2 regions of the Paenibacillus sp. FSL L8-0436 genome follow, and region 2 is predicted to be linked to the other one. Evidence: a T-box and tRNA genes for the amino acid it is inferred to sense, from the RefSeq annotation. Region 2 holds a T-box; the other holds one or more tRNA genes.
The links. The T-box of region 2 lies ahead of tyrS (tyrosine--tRNA ligase). A T-box ahead of a tRNA ligase gene usually reads a tRNA of that ligase, here a tRNA-Tyr.
Positions count from the first base shown of each region.

Region 1 (3,400 bases), 2.9 Mb from region 2:
CCAACAAGTCGAGCAGGGACGAAAGTCGGACTTAGTGATCCGGTGGTACCGCATGGAAGGGCCATCGCTCAACGGATAAAAGCTACCCTGGGGATAACAGGCTTATCTCCCCCAAGAGTCCACATCGACGGGGAGGTTTGGCACCTCGATGTCGGCTCATCGCATCCTGGGGCTGAAGTAGGTCCCAAGGGTTGGGCTGTTCGCCCATTAAAGCGGTACGCGAGCTGGGTTCAGAACGTCGTGAGACAGTTCGGTCCCTATCTGTCGTGGGCGCAGGAAATTTGAGAGGAGCTGTCCTTAGTACGAGAGGACCGGGATGGACGTACCGCTGGTGCATCAGTTGTTCCGCCAGGAGCATGGCTGAGTAGCTACGTACGGACGGGATAAGCGCTGAAAGCATCTAAGCGTGAAGCCCCCCTCAAGATGAGATTTCCCAATTAGTAAGACCCCTTGAAGACGACGAGGTAGATAGGTTGGAGGTGGAAGTGCAGCAATGCATGGAGCTGACCAATACTAATCGGTCGAGGGCTTATCCAACAATTTAAGACGCAGATTTGTTTCGGGTTCAGTTTTCAGGAATCAAGGTTCCTGAATGAATTTACATGGCACCAACTTGTTTGGAGAGATACCCAAGTGGCTATAAGGGGACCCTCTGCTAAGGGGTTAGACTGCGTAAGCGGTGCGAGGGTTCGAATCCCTCTCTCTCCGCCATTTCAAATTCATAATATTGTTAGTGTGGCGGCGTAGCTCAGCTGGCTAGAGCGTACGGTTCATACCCGTGAGGTCGGGGGTTCGATCCCCTCTGCCGCTACCATACAACCCGGAGGCTTAGCTCAGCTGGGAGAGCATCTGCCTTACAAGCAGAGGGTCGGGGGTTCGATCCCCTCAGCCTCCACCATTTTCACAATTCAACACCGTTTCAACACTTTTACACCGTGCCGGTGTAGCTCAACTGGTAGAGCAACTGACTTGTAATCAGTAGGTTGGGGGTTCAAGTCCTCTCGCCGGCACCATTATTTTTACAAATGCGGAACCGTGGTGTAGTTGGCCTAACATGCCTGCCTGTCACGCAGGAGATCGCGGGTTCGAATCCCGTCGGTTCCGCCATTTTTTTATGTTTTATGGCTTTTTTTATGGCTCGGTAGCTCAGTCGGTAGAGCAAAGGACTGAAAATCCTTGTGTCGGGGGTTCGATTCCCTCCCGCGCCACCATATATGGAGGCTTAGCGAAGTGGCCAAACGCATCAGACTGTAAATCTGCTCACGTACGTGTTCGGTGGTTCGAATCCATCAGCCTCCACCAGTTTTATGAGCCATTAGCTCAGTTGGTAGAGCACCTGACTTTTAATCAGGGTGTCGAAGGTTCGAGTCCTTCATGGCTCATCCCAATCAGAAAGTCATCACCTCCGGGTGGTGGCTTTTTTGTGTTATTGTCATACCGCAGGAAATTGAAATTGCTGACAGCGAGTTTAAAATTTCTGTCTCCGTTTAATTATAAGTTTATAACACTGAGCAGAAATGAGGGGATTCCCGTTATATATGATGCAATTATTGTTGGAGGCGGTTTTGCCGGCCTGCAGGCAGCGATTCAATTAGGACGTTACTCTACCCACCATGTGCTTGTGATAGACGCGGGAGGGGGAAGATCTAACATTTGCCGCAATTATCATAATATATTGGGCTGGCCAGAGGGAATATCCGGTGAAGAGCTTAGGGCAAGGGGCAGGCGGCAGGCTGAAGTTGCCGGTGTGGAGTTTGCTACGGATAGGATTACTAAGGCAGAGAAGCAGAATGGTTTGTTTCAGCTGAACGGTTCCGAGAATCAGTGCTATAGTTCAAAGACATTGCTGCTTGCAACAGGTGTAATGGACCGCTTTCCTGAGCTGCCGGGGCTTGCAGCTACACTAGGGAAGACGGTATATGTATGCCCGGATTGTGATGGCTACGAAATTCAGAACCGGCAGACCCTATTGCTGGGCTCAGGTGACGTAGGGGCAAATATGGCTTTTGTTTTGCGTGAGCGTACGGGTGATTTGACTTATATCAATCATGAGTGCCAGCCGGTATCGGCAGAGAACCGCCAACGTCTTGAAGAGCAAGGGATCTTATATGTAGAGGAAGCAGTTGCTCGAATCGATGAGGAGAATGATGGAATCATTAAAGCGGTAATCCTGGAGAGCGGAAATACTTTGCTTGCGGAGCGAGGGTTCATCGCCTTTGGGAATAATGCGGTACATTCGGAACTTGCGGCAGAGCTTGGGGTGAAGCTTCATAAGAATAGGCATATCGAAGCGGATAAGCGTTCATTAATGACCAATGTGGAGCATTTATGGGTGGCTGGTGATGTCGCTGTTCATGCAGAGCAAGCTACTGTTGCAATGGGTGAGGGAGCGATAGCCGGTATTTGGATGCATAAAGAGTTAAAGAAGATATCCCCGGTAAGCTTGCCGCCGTCTAAGCAAAATCATAGCGAAATGGTAAAACAAAATAAATGATTCCTCAAATTGTCGATTGTGTCTTAGTAATCGGAGGGACCAGGCCGCATAATGTTGGGAATTATGATAAAATAGGCGAAAAGAGCAAAAGTGGTGGAGAATGGTGACGATGGATAGTGAGGCATTGCGTCAAAAATTGGAGCAGCTCACCGGAAAGAGAACCGGAATCAAACAACTCGGGAGGCAGCATTCAGCTTCTCTTTTTGGCATAGGCAAAGAAGAGTTGGATCAGCCGGTCACTCATGAAGGTCATCTTTGGGTACCATTGTATGAGAACGAGGGAAGAATAACTGCGATTTGGGTAGAGATGGATGGCCTTTCGGCTCTGGAATTGCAATTGGTCAATTATGCGGCACGGAATTTTGCTGTCGCGCTCAAGGCCACAGGGTTAAAGGAAGAAGGAGAAGTAGAGGCCCGGCAGCTGAGCAACTGGCTGAATTCGCAGCTCGAGCAAGAGAAGAATGATGCAGAGATTCCTGACGAAATCACTCTGAAGGGACGTTTGTTCGGCGAGATGATTCCTTTTCTGCTGGTGAGTGAGAATGTCCACAATCCGCAGATCTCTTACCGTTCGCTTATGAAGCTGCTGCGCAATTATTTTGAGAACGAAATATTGCTGATCCCCCTGCAGGAGAAGGAATGGTTAATTTTAGCCCGCAAGGAATTGCTGACCGGCGGGGATGATAAGGACGATGAGGAAGAGAGTGTAGATGAGCTTCTGTCACAGACCTGTATGGGGCTGCATGAGCTGATTGCCAGTGAGTGGGTAGGTGTATTCCATCTGGCGGTTGCACCGGCGATCATCCCGGTAAAAGGTTTGACGGGCTCGGTTGCGCTGCTGCGGGAAACGATTGTTTTGGGACGGATTTTTCAGGTTGGCGACTATATTCATCTCCCGTGGGAGCT
Region 1 is NZ_CP151955.1:139,660-143,059, forward strand. Features, by position in the region: rRNA gene NSS79_RS00670 (23S ribosomal RNA) at 1-537, shown strand, start outside; tRNA gene NSS79_RS00675 (tRNA-Ser) at 620-711, shown strand; tRNA gene NSS79_RS00680 (tRNA-Met) at 738-814, shown strand; tRNA gene NSS79_RS00685 (tRNA-Val) at 823-898, shown strand; tRNA gene NSS79_RS00690 (tRNA-Thr) at 938-1,013, shown strand; tRNA gene NSS79_RS00695 (tRNA-Asp) at 1,030-1,107, shown strand; tRNA gene NSS79_RS00700 (tRNA-Phe) at 1,136-1,211, shown strand; tRNA gene NSS79_RS00705 (tRNA-Tyr) at 1,217-1,302, shown strand; tRNA gene NSS79_RS00710 (tRNA-Lys) at 1,310-1,382, shown strand; gene NSS79_RS00715 (NAD(P)/FAD-dependent oxidoreductase) at 1,454-2,494, shown strand; gene NSS79_RS00720 (helix-turn-helix domain-containing protein) at 2,604-3,400, shown strand, end outside.
Region 1: it encodes a tRNA-Tyr, which carries the amino acid that the T-box ahead of tyrS (tyrosine--tRNA ligase) is inferred to sense. The anticodon was not compared.

Region 2 (3,400 bases):
ATCACCATAATCAAGGATTTAGGAGTGCGTTTCTTACTATGCTTATCAGCTCCCTGTTTAAGCAGATGGAGATTCAAAACCCTAAGCTAATGTTAATTTGGCAAACTTCCGCTTGCCTACCTGGACAATGTCGCCCTCCTGAGGCTGGATTTCCCCGTTAGGATCCTCCTGCTTCACCCCGTTCAGCTTCACTGAGCCCTGCTGGATCGAACGTTTAGCTTCGCCATTGGAGCCTGCAAAACCAAGCAGCGTTAACAGCGTGACCAGCTTGATTGTGCCGCTCAACAACTCTTTAGACGGAATGCCGATTGTCTCAATATCCTCCGGGAGCGCACGCTGCTGGAACACCGTAATGAAGTGCTGCTGCGCGGCCTCCGCGGCTGCTGTTCCATGGTACATTCGTACTAATGTATATGAAAGACGCATTTTGACATCCCGCGGATGGGCCGTCCCGTCGGCCAGACCCGCTTTCAAGGCAGCGAGCTCCTGATTGCTGATATCTGTAGCCATTTCGTAGTATTTCAGCATCACCTCGTCCGGCACAGACATCGCCTTGCCATAGATTTCATTAGCCTCTTCATCAATGCCGATGTAATTCCCCAGACTCTTGCTCATCTTCTGCACACCGTCGATTCCTTCCAGCAGCGGCATCAGCATAACAGCTTGCGGTTCCAGGCCATATTCCTTCTGCAGTGTACGGCCCATCAGCACATTGAACTTCTGATCCGTGCCTCCAATCTCCACGTCGGTCTTAAGAGCAACGGAATCCATCCCTTGCATCAGCGGGTAGAAAAATTCATGAATACTGATGGCCTGGCCGCCCTGGAAACGTTTGGAGAAATCGTCGCGTTCCATCATCCGGGCTACGGTTACTTTTGCCGCCAGATTTACAACATCTGAGAAGGACATTGGGCTGAGCCATTCCGAGTTGCAGAAGATTTTTGTTTTCTCCGGGTCAAGAATCTTGTAAATCTGCTTCTTGTAGGTCTCGGCATTACGCTGCACATCTTCTTCGCTAAGCTGCCTCCGTGTCTCGGATTTGCCCGTAGGATCTCCGATACGTCCGGTGAAATCTCCGATAACCAGCTGCACCTGATGCCCAAGCTCCTGGAACTGGCGCAGCTTATGAATCACAATGGTGTGTCCCACGTGAATATCCGGCGCCGACGGATCAAGACCCAGTTTGATGTTTAGCGGAATACCCGCAGCAACGGATTTGATCACTTTGCGCTTCATTTCCTCCTCCGGCACTATTTCCACGGCACCGCGCGTGATCACTTCCATCTGACGCTCGACTTCCTGCTGTTGGCTGATTGTAAGCTCTTCCCATATCATTTCCTTATTCCTCCCAGTTTTTCAACACTAATCATTCCAAAGAACGCAAAAAGAGCCTCTCATTCATCCCAAGGGACGAGTAAGAGGCTCGCGGTACCACCCTAATTAAAGATTTGCCGTGCCGGAGCACAAGCATTCTCTTTCACTTCATTGCCATAACGGGCTTGCACCCGGTCCAGGACTACTGAACAAGCGAAAGCGCTTGTAGTTCCTCCGGACAGCTCCAGACTGTAATTCAAAGGGGCCTGCTGCCGGTTCGCACCACCCACCGGCTCTCTGAAACACATGGCTTTCCTTCTACTGATGTCTTTCCACGCTTTTCGAATATCCAATTGAGTAAACTTATACCATAGGACCTTTTAAAAAGTCAACACCTCATGAATTCGACTTTCAGGCAGAAGCGCATTCAAATACGCCAAATTGTGCTATAATAGTTCCGTTAAAAGGAGGATTATCGTCGATGGTTGAGGAGAATAAAAAGAAGACCGTAAAACAGCATCCACCCCGAAGATCCTGGCTCCGCAGGTTCGGTTCAGTCGTAAAGTGGATGTTTATACTCGGCATACTAAGCATTCTGTTTGCTGGTGGTGCCTTGGCAGGCTACATAACTTCCATTGTGAAAGATGATCCTGTGCGCACCGAGGAATTGATTCAGCAGCAAGTCAGCTTGAACGCCGTCACCGGGTTTGCCTATTTCCGGGACGGGCAACCGATCGGTCAGCTTCGCACCGAAGAAGACCGCAGGCTAATTGAATTCAACGATATTCCACAGCTTGTGATTGATGCCGTCCTCGCTATAGAGGACAATAACTTCTATGACCATAAAGGAGTGGATTTCAGCAGTACCCTTCGTGCCGTCAAGCAGAAGCTGCTCAACGAATCGGTCCAGACCGGGGGCAGTACACTTACCCAGCAGCTCGCAAGACGTGTATTTTTGAATCTGGACCGTACAGAAGACCGCAAAGTGAAGGAAATCCTGCTCTCCCTGCGGCTTGAACGTTTTTTATCCAAACAGGAAATTATTACGGCATATCTCAATAAGGTTCCCTTTGGGAACGGCTCCAACGGTTATAATGTGTTCGGTATCAAAGCCGCATCCAAGGGCATCTTCGGTGTGGAGGACCTTGAGAAGCTGAATGTTGCGCAAGCTGCCTATTTGGCCGGTCTGCCCCAGCTTCCTTCCAAGTATTCCGCATTTAACGGAGTGGGTGAATTCAACGAGACGGCCTTTAACAGAGCCATGGAGCGCCAGCAGCTCGTACTGCGGCGGATGCTGGAGGAGAACAAAATCACTTCCTCCCAGTATGATGAAGCACGCCTCTTTGACATCAAAGGCTCTCTGGCACCGCATTCTAAGAAGGCCTATGCTACATTCCCTTACTTGATGCTGGAAACCGAACGCAAGGCGGCAGAGATCCTACTGTCGATCAACGAAGACAAGAAAAAAGCGAAAGATACCACGAGTCCGGCAGAAGACACAGTGCTTCTGGAGGAAGCCCGTCAGAAGCTAATGACCGGCGGATACCGCGTATACACTACGATTGACAAAAAAGTATACAGCGCTATGCACAGCATCTCCGAGAACAGTGATAATTTCACAAAAGACAGCAAGGCCAGAGGCAAGGAACAGACAGCCGGGATGATGATTGAGAACAAGACCGGAGCCATCCTGGGGATGATCGAAGGCCGGGACTTCAACATTGAACAGATGAACTATGCTACGCAGATGGTCCGTCAGCCCGGCTCGACCATGAAGCCGATTGCTGCTTATCTGCCTGCACTTGATGCGGGTCTGATCCAGCCTGCCGGCATCCTCGACGATGCTCCAATCATATTGAAGGATGGCTCCAAGGGATTCCACATCCCGAAGAATGCCAACAACCGTTATCAGGGTCTGGTTACTGCCCGCTATGCGCTTAACAAGTCTTTGAACATTCCTGCGCTCAAGCTGTTTAATGAGAAGGTTGGCATCGAAGACGCCTGGGCTTTTTCCAAGAAACTGGGGATTACGACCATCCAGGATGAAGACTACAGTGCAAAAACCGGCGTAATCGGCGGTCTGCGT
Region 2 is NZ_CP151955.1:3,004,587-3,007,986, reverse strand. Features, by position in the region: gene tyrS (tyrosine--tRNA ligase) at 82-1,335, opposite strand; T-box leader at 1,404-1,658, opposite strand; gene NSS79_RS13735 (transglycosylase domain-containing protein) at 1,796-3,400, shown strand, end outside.